Regions from separate parts of the Ensifer sp. M14 genome, predicted to be linked through region 2. Evidence: riboswitches for the same ligand, from Rfam matches in the RefSeq annotation. Region 2 holds a riboswitch; each other region holds the start of a gene.

Region 1 (3,203 bases), on a different contig from region 2:
CCGAGCACGACAGCAGATGCAACAAGTGCCGCCCAGCGCCTCGTGCTGTGCGCTGCGACCTTTGCGCCGCCGGCGCGAGTTTCGTTCAGCTCCAGACTGTAAGCCCGCACCGGCCTTTCGATATGCTTCAGGCGTTGTTCGCCGAGAAAGACGAAACGGACATCGAGGTGCTTTTCGACCTGGTCGTAGGCGGTGCCGGAGATGACGATCCCACCCGGTTCGGCGATGCTCTGCAGGCGCTCGGCAATGATGACGCCATCGCCCTGAATGTCGTCGCCGTCAACGATGACATCGCCAAGATTGATGCCGATGCGGAATTCCAGTCGACCCTCATCGGATCCTCGGCTTTCGGATTTCGCGCGCTGGACCTCCACCGCACAACGGACCGCCTCGACGACACTCACGAACTCGACCAGCAACCCATCGCCCATGGTCTTGATCAACCGCCCACGGTGCGCAGCGATCCTTTGTTCGAACAGGTTGTGCAGATCGGCCTGAAAGCGGGCACACGTACCCTCCTCGTCGGCCTGGGTGAGCAGTCCATAGCCGGAAACGTCGGCAATCATCACGGCGGCGAGCCTGCGTTCCATTTGCCTTCCGGATAACCGAACCCTCTTTTTGGGCTAGTTTATCGCATTATCTGCAATCGCTAAAATGAAGTTCGCCGCCGTGGTGCATCGCTTGTGCTCTGTGACGAGAACTGGCGGCCTGCGGTACTCCGCGCCCGGCAAATCGTCGCGCGGCGCAATTCGGCCGGGGAGGTGTCGCACGCGTCGATTGACTTTGCACTGCCCGCTTCCTAATCATCGGACGTTGGATGGTTTCCCCGGATCGTGGCGATGCGGGGGAATAATTGGGAATGTGACGGGTGGACCCAAATCGGGCATCCTTATCGCAGCCGACCCCGCGACTGTAGAACGGTCAGGGTTCGCCATCGGGCTGAAGGACGGCCGGCTTTGGATCGCATGGTGCGATCGCAGGCGGTTTGGAACTCAGCCGGAAAAGCCACTGGCGTGGCTTCGTGATCAGCCGGGTTGGACGCCTCTTCTTCTACGAATCGTCCGCCTTTCACGAAACCGCCCACAGCGCCGCGCGTCGGAGACGCGCAAAGGTTCGCTGTGGCACCGGAAAGCGCCGGGAAGGTGAGGCGGGCCGTTCGGGCCCTGGCATCGCGTTTCGCGTTATCGCGCGAGGCAATGCCGTGGGTCCGTGACGCCGTGAGCCAGGAGACCTGCCGTCCGACAGGGGCATTCCGCCCGACGGGAAGCCCGCTTCCCACGCCATCACGGAGGTTGTCTTGGCTCATCGATCGTTTTCCGAACGCGCCTCTGGCGCGGTGAAATCCTGTTGCCGCTCGAACTTGCGACCAGGCGCGTGAGGCGGCAACGCACATGACCATTCCCCATGCCGGCCCTGTTCTGGTCCTCGGCGGCGCCCGTTCCGGCAAGTCCAGCTTTTCCGAAAGGCTCGTCGAAGCCTCGGGGCTCGGCATGCACTATGTCGCCACCGGGCGCGCCTGGGACGACGAGATGCGCGAGCGCATCGACCATCACCGGCAGAGGCGTGGCGAAGGCTGGACGACGCATGAAGAGCCGCTCGATCTCGTTTCGCTGCTGACACGCATCGACGACGAACAGCGCGTGGTCCTCGTCGACTGCCTGACCCTGTGGGTCACCAACCTGATGATGGAAGGACGCGACATGGCGGCGGAGTTTTCTGCCCTTGCCGCGTTTCTGCCTGAGGCCCAGGCGCGCCTCATCCTTGTTTCCAACGAAGTCGGCCTCGGCATCGTGCCCGAGAACCGCATGGCTCGCGATTTCCGCGATCATGCCGGCCGGCTTCACCAGATCGTTGCGGAGAAATCCGCGGAAGTTTACTTTGTCGCGGCCGGATTGCCGCTGAAAATGAAGGGTTGATCCATGACCACTGCCAGAGCCAACCAGGGCAAGATCCCGGCGACCGTCATCACCGGCTTCCTCGGTGCCGGCAAGACGACGATGATCCGCAACCTGTTGCAGAACGCCGACGGCAAGCGCATTGCGCTTATTATCAACGAGTTCGGCGATCTCGGCGTCGACGGCGACGTCCTGAAGGGCTGCGGTGCGGAAGCCTGCTCGGAAGACGACATCATCGAGCTCACCAACGGCTGCATCTGCTGCACGGTTGCCGATGATTTCATCCCGACGATGACCAAGCTGCTCGAGCGCGAAAACCGTCCCGATCACATCATCATAGAAACCTCGGGTCTCGCCTTGCCGCAGCCGCTGATCGCCGCCTTCAACTGGCCGGATATCCGCAGCGAAGTGACCGTCGACGGCGTCGTCACCGTGGTTGACAGCGCCGCCGTTGCCGCCGGTCGTTTTGCCGACGACCACGACAAGGTCGATGCACTGCGGGTCGAGGACGACAATCTCGACCACGAAAGCCCGATCGAGGAACTGTTCGAGGACCAGTTGACCGCTGCCGACCTGATCGTTCTCAACAAGACCGACCTGATCGACGCGTCGGGCCTGAAGGCCGTGCGCGAAGAGGTCGCTTCGCGCACCAGCCGCAAGCCGACGATGATCGAAGCCAAGAACGGCGAAGTGGCTGCCGCCATCCTGCTCGGTCTCGGCGTCGGCACGGAAAGCGATATCGCCAACCGCAAGTCGCACCACGAGATGGAGCATGAGGCCGGCGAGGAGCACTCTCACGACGAGTTCGATAGCTTCGTCGTCGAGCTCGGCGCGATTGCCGATCCGGCCGCCTTCGTCGATCGCCTCAAGGGCGTGATCGCAGAGCATGACGTGCTGCGCCTCAAGGGCTTTGCCGACGTGCCCGGCAAGCCGATGCGTCTGTTGATCCAGGCTGTCGGCGCCCGCATCGACCAGTACTACGACCGTGCCTGGGCGGCCGGCGAAAAGCGCGGCACGCGCCTCGTCGTCATCGGCCTGCACGACATGGACGAAGCTGCGGTGCGCGCTGCCATCACCGCGCTCGTCTAACTCCTTGAAGCAACGCACTTCCGGGAAAGCGTTTTCCTGGAAGTGCTTGAACGGACAGAACAATGCATCTGCTTCTCGCCCAGAAAGGAACGATCGCCGACGGCAACGAAGCGATCGATCTGGGGCAAACGCCGGCCGACGTGCTTTTCCTGTCTGCCGCCGACACCGAGCTTTCCTCGATCGCTGCGGCCCATGGCCGCCGCAACGAGGGATCAAGCC
Region 2 (3,203 bases):
CCGACCGGTGCCCGCGCTGGCCGATGATCGTGCTTCGAAGCCCCAAAGGCTGGACCGGTCCGAAGGAAGTCGACGGCAAGAAGGTCGAGGGCTTCTGGCGCTCGCATCAGGTGCCGGTCTCCAATTGCCGCGGGGACGACGCCCACCGCCGGATCCTCGAAGACTGGATGCGCAGCTACGATCCGGAGGATCTGTTCGACCGGGATGGGCGGTTGAAGCAGGAGCTGCGGGCTCTGGCGCCGACGGCCAAGCGCCGGATGGGCGCAAATCCGCATGCCAATGGCGGTCTCCTCAGGCGCAAGCTTGCAGTGCCCGAAATCGCGGCCCATGCGGTGGCAGTCGATCCCGCCGCCCGCGGCCAGTTGATGGTGCAATCGACCGAGATGCTCGGGCGGTATCTCCGGGATGTGCTGACGCTCAACGCGGAAAACCGCAACTTCCGGATTTTCGGTCCCGACGAAACCGAATCGAACCGGCTCGGCAGCGTCTTTGAAGTCACCGACCGGGTCTGGATGGAAGAGATCGAGCCCTATGACGTGCACCTGTCGCGCGACGGACGGGTGATGGAAGTGCTGAGCGAACACCTGTGCCAAGGTTGGCTCGAGGGCTATCTGCTCACCGGCCGCTACGGCTTCTTCTCCTGCTACGAGGCATTCATCCACATCGTCGACTCGATGTTCAACCAGCATGCAAAATGGCTGAAGGTGTCGCGCGAGATTGAATGGCGAAAGCCGATCGCCTCGCTCAACTACCTCTTGACCTCGCATGTCTGGCGCCAGGACCACAACGGATTCAGCCATCAGGATCCGGGCTTCGTCGACCTCGTCGCCAACAAGAAGGCCGATGTGGTGCGCATCTATCTGCCGCCGGATGCCAACACGCTTTTGTGGACCGGCGACCATTGCCTGAAGACCTACAACCGCATCAACGTCATCGTGGCGGGCAAGCAGCCCGAGCCGCAATGGCTGACGATGGAAGAGGCAATCAGGCATTGCGAAGCCGGCATTGGTATCTGGGAGTGGGCCGGCAACGAGGACGGTGCGGTGGCGCCCGACGTGGTGATGGCCTGTGCCGGAGATGTGCCGACGATGGAAACGCTGGCCGCCGTCGCCATGCTTTGCCAAAAAATCCCGGCCCTCAAGGTCCGCGTCGTCAACGTCGTCGACCTGATGGCGCTGCAATCCAGCGACCAGCATCCGCATGGTCTGTCGGACGATGCCTTCGATCGGATGTTCACGACGGACCGGCCGGTGATCTTCGCCTATCACGGTTACCCCTATCTGATTCATCGGTTGACCTACCGGCGCACCAACCACGGGAATTTCCACGTGCGCGGTTTCATCGAGGAGGGCACAACCACAACGCCCTTCGACATGACCGTGCTCAACGAACTCGACCGTTTCCATCTCGCCTTGGAAGCGATCAGCCGGGTGCCGGGGCTGGCGGAAAAGGCGGCAGGCGTTGTCACCGAGCTACGCGGCAAGCTTGAGGAACACCATCATTATGTCCGGGAATACGGTGAAGACATGCCGGAAATCCAGGGTTGGCGTTGGCCGGGCTGAGCCTTTCGAATGTCTTCTCTGGGAGCGGTCCGCTGAACCGCTTCCAACTCTGCTCGCGTACATTGCCAGTGGAAAATGCGACCGGCGGTTGACGTGCCACTGGCATCTGGTAGGTCTCTTCCTGCGAAACAGGTTCCGTCTAACGACGGATGAAAAGGGAACACGGTGAGGATTGCCCGCAAGGGGCCGAAACCGCGACTGCCCCCGCAACTGTAACCGCCGAGCAGAACCCCATGTAGCCACTGCGCGAACTCTCGCGTGGGAAGGCGGGATGAAGCGACGACGCGGAAGTCAGGAGACCTGCCTGTTTCGGTCACCCATGCCTGGACACGAGGGGTGTCGAGGCGCGGCCGTCCGTAGCGGTGACATTGGAGCAATGTTGCCGCGTGCCGCAGACGGCGCCGGGGGTGATCGCTTGTCGTTTGCTCTCCGCCAGTTCCTGCCCGCGGTCGATCGCGCGTGGGCCAGGTCGTGCCCATCGCGCCGGAGTGGGGACGATATGAAGAAGCAATTGACCGGCACAGCAGTGCTGGTTCTGACACTCGTTGGCGGGGCTCAGGCACAGGATCCCGGCAGAAACGAACAGCCGACCAAGCTTGAGCCGATTCTGGTCTCCGATGGCCTGACACCAACAGAACAGCGCAAATCGGGACGCGCCTTCACGGTCATTACCGGAGAGCAACTCGAGAAGAACCAGATTCGCTATATCGCAGACGCCCTGCGCCTGGTCCCGGGTTTTTCGGTGTCGCGCACCGGTGCGTCCGGCGGCCTGACGCAGGTCCGGGTCCGTGGGGCCGAAGGCAACCAGGTGCTGGTGGTGATCGATGGCGTCGAGGCCAACGACGTCTCTCAAGGCGAGTTCGATTTCGGCGCCCTCGTTGCCGACGATATCGAGCGCATTGAAATCCTGCGTGGGCCGCAAAGCACCTTCTGGGGTGCCAATGCCATGGCCGGCGTCATCAACATCATCACAAAGAAGGGAGGCCGCGACGGCGCCAAGTCGAGCGCCCGCACCGAAGTCGGCAGCGACGGCACCTGGCTTGGCGGTGTTTCGACCCGTGGCGGCGGCGAGGGCTATGATTACGCGCTGTCCGGCGTGTTGCAGAGGACCGGCGGCTTCAACATTTCCGACACCGGTCCCGAGGACGACGGCGACCGCAACGGTACCGTCAACGGCAAGTTCACCTTCGATCTTTCGCCGGACCTGCAGCTCGACGCGACGTTGCGCGCCGTCAACCGCAAGACCGACCTCGACGCGCAGGACTACATGACTGCGCTGACCTACGACACCCTTGATTATACCCGGTCGCGCGAGCTCTTAGGCTCGCTCGGTCTCACGCATTTTGCCCTCGACGGCGACTTTGCGCAGAAGGCGCGCGTCTCCGGCCTCGACGTCCACCGTGACAACATCAGCGGGTTCGGACGGTCCTGGAACGACGGCAACCGCTACAATGGCAGCTATCAGGCAAGCTATGGCTTCGATGGCGGCGACGGCATCCGCCATCAGATCACCGGCGGCTACGAATGGCAGCGCGAAACGTTCACGCCGTCGCATCTGCAGCACACCTTCAGCCGCAATGCGCATTCGCTCGTCGGCGAGTATCGCGGCGAGTTGGCCGACCAGTTCTTCGTCAATGCCGG
Region 3 (3,203 bases), on a different contig from region 2:
AGCGCAGCACTGTATCCGGCACTGACTGCCCTTACGGCATCCGGCACGCTGTCGGCTGGGGAAGCCGCCAATGCGATTGCCTCCTGTGCCGAGGGGTATTCTTTCCCGACCAATCTCGATCGCGATCCCCCGATCGGTGGCCTCGCGCCGAAGACCCAGGCACAGCTGATGCATGAGGCGCTTGCGGGCGGATGGAGCGCCGCGGATTTCAGCAAAGCGCTTGACGCGCAGACACAGCGCAAGCTGAGCTGAACGGCAGATATCGATATGTCAGGTCCCCGGCGCCTGCGGCGGGGACCATTGCCTGTCTTCACGCCAACTTCATTCCCGGGAGGAATTTCATGACCGAACAATACGCCCGTCTCGACGGCAAGATCGCCGTCGTCACCGGCGGCACGCAGGGGCTCGGCGCGACGATTGCCGGCCTGTTTGCCGAGCGCGGAGCTGAAGGCATCGTCATCTGCGGACGCAACGTTGCCAAGGGCGAGGCGAAGGCCGCTGAGATCCGCAAGGCGAGCGGCGCGCAGGTGCTTTATGTCGAGGCGGATCTCGAAAAGGTCGGGGATGCGCGCAAGGTCGTCAGCGCCTGCGATGCCACCTTCGGTCGCGTCGATGCACTGGTCAATGCGGCCGCAATCACCGACCGCGGCACCATTCTCGACACCAGCCCCGAACTCTTCGACAGGATGTTCGCCATCAATGTGCGTGCACCGTTTTTCCTGATGCAGGAGGCGGTCAAGGTGATGCGAAGGGAGGGCACACAGGGCACGATCGTCAATATCGGTTCGATGTCGGCGATGGCGGGCCAGCCGTTCATTGCGGCCTACTGCTCGTCCAAGGGTGCGCTGGAGACGCTGACCAAGAATACCGCCTATGCCCTTTTGCGCAACCGCATTCGCGTCAACGGCCTCAATATCGGCTGGATGGCCTCCGAGGGCGAAGACCGCATCCAGCGCGAGTTTCATGGTGCTGCAGCCGACTGGCTGGAAAAGGCGGCCGCCAGCCAGCCCTTCGGCCGGCTTGTCGACCCTAAGGAAGTCGCGCGTGCCTGCGCTTATCTCTCCTCAAACGAATCCGGCCTGATGACGGGGTCGGTCATCTGCTTCGACCAGTCGGTCTGGGGCGGCTATGACGGCTCGCCGCATCCGGTGGCGGCGCTCTGAAATCTGAGCCTGTCGTGTGGTGCTGTGGAGTGGCGAGCAAGTGACATCGCGCTTGCTTGTCATTCCCCATGGGCTGTGTCCTTATGCGACCGTCAGGTGCCCGCGACGCGGGAGAATCGGGAATCCGGTGTCATTCCGGAACGTGCCCAACGCTGTGACGGGGACGGTTTCGTCTGTGGATCTTGAATTCTCTCAAGATCTTGCCACTGGATCTTCATTCGATCTGGGAAGGTGAGGCGGCCGGTTGATCCGAAGTCAGAAGACCGGCCTGGCAAGATAGACCGAACCCCGCGCGGACGGCGGAAGGTTGTGCATTGTTGGGGATCGAACGATGCTGACTGACGCGAAGGGCGGCCTTGCGGCTGCAGAAGCCTTTTCATTTGACGAGCGCGAAGCCGTCTATCGTGCCATCGAGACCCGTCGCGACGTGCGGGATCAGTTCCTGCCCGACCCCTTGCCGGACGATCTGGTGATGCGCCTGCTCAATGCCGCGCACCGGGCGCCATCGGTGGGGTTCATGCAGCCATGGAATTTTGTTCTGGTCCGGCAACCGGAAACGCGCGAGAGGGTTTGGCAGGCTTTTGCCCGGGCCAATGACGAAGCCGTCTTGATGTTCGATGGTGATCAGCGGTCGAAATACCGTTCGCTGAAACTGGAGGGTATCCGCAAGGCACCCTTGAGCATCTGCGTCACCTGTGATCGCACGCGTGGCGGCTCAGTCGTTCTCGGGCGCACCCACAATCCCGACATGGATGTCTATTCCACCGTTTGCGCCGTCCAGAACCTCTGGCTTGCCGCGCGCGCCGAAGGCGTTGGCGTCGGCTGGGTCAGTATCTTTCATGAACACGAGATCAAGGCGATCCTCGGCATACCCGACCATGTCGTGATCGTTGCCTGGCTTTGCCTGGGCTATGTCGACCGCCTCTATCAGGAGCCGGAGCTGGCGGTGAAGGGCTGGCGCCAGCGGCTGCCTTTGGAGGACCTTGTCTTCGAGGAGGGCTGGGGAACAGGCCGGAAGGCAGACGCCGTGATCAGTTGTTCTGAACCGGCTGGTACCCTGGGCCCTTTGGATGACGAAGATCGATCGACGTCTCCTCCTGGGGAAGGAACGTCGGGCCGATGACGCGCACCTTGCTCTTGGCGGGATCGTAAGGGCGCTCTTCAGCGGCCGCGGCCGCCTTTGCGGCCGGGGCTGCCGCCTCCTTCTTGCCTTCGATGACGATGATCGACGACTGGTTGTCGCCGGCATTGGGTGTGGTCGCGGCCGTCTTCGGGATCTGGCAACCGCAAATACCGGGCGTGCCGACGCCACGTGTCCTGTAGGCAAAAGCGTTCGGCAGTTCGGTGTAGGGGCGTCCTGTCGAGGCGGAGACCATCTGGTCGCTCTCCTCGGTCGCAAGCTCGTGGAAGAAGAGTTCCGTTTCGGCGCCCGGGCAGCGGGCACGACAGGCCTGTTCATCGCGGGCAAAGTCCGCAGGACTGGCCTCGGACGAGATCGGGAAGAAGGCACCATCGCAGGTGCGCACGCACATGGTGCGAAGCGTGCCGGAATAGACGCCGCTTTCCGCCGGGTAGGGGCTCATACCATCATCGCGCAGCAACGGACCGTAGGATTCCTCCGGCGGCAGATCTCGCAGGATGTTGCGATGCGTCTCGGGTTCGTCCGGGTCGGCGCTGGCGAACTCCTCGCGGTCGCCGTAGCAGCCGTTGATTTCGAGAGCGGCCAGGATGCGCCGACGCGTGTCGTCGCCGTTGCCGGAGATCAGCTGCTGGCGCTCCGACTTGAGGATATCGAGATTGTCTTCCATCTCGGCGATCAGGCTGTTGATATCGGCGCAGATATCCGGGTCGCCGCCGTTGAACACGACGACGCTGCCGGTGCCGCAGCCGGCACGGCGGCGATCGTTGCGCGCCCGCCGCAGTTCGATGTTCTGCCTCGAAATTGCGCTCGCGTAATCGCGCGTATCGGCAGTGGTGGCGAACGACGCGGGCAGTTCGGCAAGCTTTGTGTTCAGGCGGTCGCACACGCTGGAGGCCAGC
Region 4 (3,203 bases), on a different contig from region 2:
ATGTCCAAGGCGCTGGCGATCGTCAAGCGCGAAGGCACGCCTCTCTTTTCCGGCAAGCTCCGTTACGAGACCATCGAGATCGACGGCCACCCGCCGCTGTCGCGGGTCTACCGGCTGCGCGGCGGTTGCTGTCTCTATTATCGAACCGAAGGTGGCAGCTTCTGCGACAGCTGCGTGCTGCAGGCGCCGGAGGAGCGTCGAGAACGCTTGCAGGCGCATCTGCTGGCATCGCAGACCGGCTGAGCATCTGAAACGACAGAGCCCCTGATATCGGCGATATCAGGGGCTCCTTTTGTCACGGTGGCCGGTCGGCTTATGCCTTGGCGAAGCGATCGTTGATGAAGCCCGAGACGACGCCGAGGACGATCCAGAAGGCGAGCGTGGTGGCGAGCGCTGCCACGGCAAACTCGGCACCGAGCACGGCCGGAACGTTGCTGGAAATATCCGACGGCTGCGGGGCGCCATAGACGTGGGGTGCCGCGATCAGCACGAGGCCGATGATCTTGGCGACGATTTCTTCGCGCAGAACCAGCAGATAGAGGCCGACGGCCGAAAGCGCCACCGTTGCCAGCCACCAGACCTGGCGGTCGCCGAGTTCGGCGGCCGGGAAGCCCGGCAGTTCCGGCGGCAGGCCGATGGCCGGCAGCATGTGCACGGCGAGCCAGCCGCAGGCACCCCAGAGCGCGCCGTTTCTAAGCGTGATCGGGTAGCCGATGACGAGGCTGACACCGGCCAGCAGCAGCGCGAAGCCGGAGCCGGTCACCAGATTGGCGATCAGCGTTCCGGAAAAGCGGCTCATGCCGAACATGATGCCGCCTTCCTCGTGTTCGCCCTCATGGGCGTAGGCGGGGGTGATCGGCGACAGCGCGTCGAGCAGGGTGCCGATCGGCGAGACCGCCTTCAGCGACGAGTGCTGGTCGTGGCTTGCGGCGGCCGGATCGACGGTTCCCGGCTGGGCGGCGGGCTGTTCGCCGGCTGCCGGTGCCTCGCCTTCGAATTCTTCCGCGTGCAGGATCAACGGTACGACGCGCAGTTCCTGGGCGCCGGTCATGAAGACACCGGCAATTAATCCAGCCACGATCGCGGCCAGAAGCGTTCTGACAATCATTTTCGATATCCCTCGATATCGGCGCGCCATGCATCTTGCAGGCAGCGCCGTGTCCCATTGGCAATTCCGCGAACGGCTCCTGCCGGCAGATCTTTGGTCTGCATCAGACGCAAGCAAACGCGTCCGGCTGTTCGCCGGAAGCGTTTTTGTCCGCAGCTATGTCGATGCGGAACGCATGTCGCGTCCCTCCGCATCGCTTAGTGGCAGGGGAAGCCGTAGGAGTGGCGGGTGTCGTGCGCGGTGTCGTGCAGCACGGCCGAATTCGCGAGGCCCGCGCCGAAGACGAGGAAGCCGCCGATGAGCAGCGCGATGATACCTGCGGTCAGACGATCGCTGAGGGAGAGCGGAATGCTCGAAACTGTAGACGTAGCCATGACAACCTCCGTGATGGCATCGGGAAATATCCCGGTTTGGGCCCTATGCCCGCATCGACTGGCAGGTTTCCTGGCTCAGGACGTCGGGTGAGATCACCCTGGATTTGCCTCGCCTTCCCAGAGCCAAGGTCCGCCCTCTCGCGGTCCCGTCTCCAGTGGCTTCTTCCGGATCGCTCCGGAACGGCGCATTCACGTCGCTCTACAGTCGCGGGGTCGGCCGTGATTTGAATGCCCAGCATGGGTCCATCCGTCACGTTCCCGTTTACTCCCGAAACGCGTTCGCGTTGCGGGAACCAATCGATCCCACGATGATTAGGATCGCACCCCGGAGATGTCAATTAAACTTGCGCCGCCGCCCGGCCCATCCGCGACAAAATCCCGAAGGATCATGCGTTTGTAGGCCTCGACGATCTGGTCGCCCTCCGCGCGCTCGACCGAGACTGCAAGCCGCATGGTGCAATCGCCGAGATGCATGATCAGGAAGGCGGCGCTGTCGATCGCTTCGCGCGGCGTGCCGGGCGCAAACCGCGCCCAGACATCGGCGAGGAGCCGGCCGCCAATGCGACTTTGCTGGAGGTCGATCTCGCGCAGCGCCTTGTCGGCCTGCATCGCCGACCAGATGTCGCGCATGACGGGCTCGGCGAGGAACATGTCGTAGTAGATGTCGAACAGCACGGCGAAGGCGTCACGCAGTTCCGCGAGCGACGTCACCTTGGCAAGCTCGGCCGCGATGCATTCGCTGCAGACCGCATTGTAGCGCTCCGCCAGCGTGCGCACGATCGCTGCCTTGTCGGGAAAGTACTGGTAGAGCGATCCGATCGATATTCCAGCCTTTTCAGCGACTTCGCTCATGCGCATCGCGTCGCTGCCCTTTTCCTGGATGATCGCCGTCGCACAGGCAAGGATCTGCTCGACGCGCTCGCGGCTGCGCTTTTGGCTGGGTGTGCGGCGCAGCGCGGTCTCGTCGTCGGCGGAAGCCGCGGCTGGGCTTATCTCTTGTTTCATGAGGGATGCTCACATTTTGACTTGACTCCTAAAATACGAGGATTTATCACATTTGCAAATGTGAGAGATACTCATGTTTGTGGATCAACCTCAGGAGGAAGCGATGACGGACAAACTCACACTGGTTCTGGGCGGTACCGGCAAGACGGGGCGGCGGGTCGCAGCGCGCCTTCAGGAACGCGGCGTTGCCGTGCGCATCGGCGCCCGTTCGGCATCACCATCCTTCGACTGGACCAACGAGGCGACCTGGGCGCCCGCGCTTGAAAATGTCGAGCGCATCTATGTCAGCTATCAACCGGATCTGGCGGTGCCGGGTGCCGTCGAAACCATTCGCAAGTTCTCGAGCCTTGCCGTGCGCTCGGGCATCAAGCGGCTGGTGCTGCTGTCGGGACGCGGAGAGGACGAGGCGGAAGCAGCCGAGCGCGCGCTTCAGGCATCCGGTGCCGAGTGGACGATCATCCGGGCCAGTTGGTTCTTCGAGAATTTCAGCGAGGATTTCCTGGCCGGTGCCGTTGCCAGCGGTTCGGTCTTCCTGCCGCCGGATGAGATCACCGAACCCTTCATCAGCTGCGATGACATTGCCGACGTGGCGGTGGCAGCGCTTCTGGACGAGGGACATGTCGGCAAGGTCTACGAGTTGACCGGCCCGCGACTGATGACGTTTGCTGACGCCGTGGCCGAGATCGCCGTGGCCGCCAACCGCCGGATCCGCTATC

What was found. Region 2 has a riboswitch for cobalamin ahead of BLJAPNOD_RS29595 (TonB-dependent receptor). Riboswitches for the same ligand answer to the same signal wherever they lie in the genome.
Region 1: it holds a riboswitch for cobalamin, as region 2 does, so the genes downstream of both, cobU (bifunctional adenosylcobinamide kinase/adenosylcobinamide-phosphate guanylyltransferase) here and BLJAPNOD_RS29595 (TonB-dependent receptor) in region 2, are expected to answer to the same signal.
Region 3: it holds a riboswitch for cobalamin, as region 2 does, so the genes downstream of both, bluB (5,6-dimethylbenzimidazole synthase) here and BLJAPNOD_RS29595 (TonB-dependent receptor) in region 2, are expected to answer to the same signal.
Region 4: it holds a riboswitch for cobalamin, as region 2 does, so the genes downstream of both, BLJAPNOD_RS09720 (CbtB-domain containing protein) here and BLJAPNOD_RS29595 (TonB-dependent receptor) in region 2, are expected to answer to the same signal.

What each region holds. Positions count from the first base shown of each region.
Region 1 covers NZ_QJNR01000004.1:2,578,941-2,582,143, forward strand. Annotated here, with positions in the region: gene BLJAPNOD_RS12420 (adenylate/guanylate cyclase domain-containing protein) at 1-590, opposite strand, end outside; cobalamin riboswitch at 802-1,254, shown strand; gene cobU (bifunctional adenosylcobinamide kinase/adenosylcobinamide-phosphate guanylyltransferase) at 1,392-1,916, shown strand; gene cobW (cobalamin biosynthesis protein CobW) at 1,920-2,984, shown strand; gene cobN (cobaltochelatase subunit CobN) at 3,047-3,203, shown strand, end outside.
Region 2 covers NZ_QJNR01000014.1:199,443-202,645, forward strand. Annotated here, with positions in the region: gene BLJAPNOD_RS29590 (phosphoketolase family protein) at 1-1,562, shown strand, start outside; cobalamin riboswitch at 1,676-1,885, shown strand; gene BLJAPNOD_RS29595 (TonB-dependent receptor) at 2,062-3,203, shown strand, end outside.
Region 3 covers NZ_QJNR01000004.1:2,757,445-2,760,647, forward strand. Annotated here, with positions in the region: gene BLJAPNOD_RS13295 (phytanoyl-CoA dioxygenase family protein) at 1-252, shown strand, start outside; gene BLJAPNOD_RS13300 (SDR family oxidoreductase) at 342-1,163, shown strand; cobalamin riboswitch at 1,241-1,450, shown strand; gene bluB (5,6-dimethylbenzimidazole synthase) at 1,495-2,286, shown strand; gene BLJAPNOD_RS13310 (DUF2865 domain-containing protein) at 2,195-3,203, opposite strand, start outside.
Region 4 covers NZ_QJNR01000004.1:2,037,051-2,040,253, forward strand. Annotated here, with positions in the region: gene BLJAPNOD_RS09710 ((2Fe-2S)-binding protein) at 1-243, shown strand, start outside; gene BLJAPNOD_RS09715 (CbtA family protein) at 314-1,108, opposite strand; gene BLJAPNOD_RS09720 (CbtB-domain containing protein) at 1,306-1,482, opposite strand; cobalamin riboswitch at 1,525-1,795, opposite strand; gene BLJAPNOD_RS09725 (TetR/AcrR family transcriptional regulator) at 1,795-2,487, opposite strand; gene BLJAPNOD_RS09730 (NAD(P)H-binding protein) at 2,591-3,203, shown strand, end outside.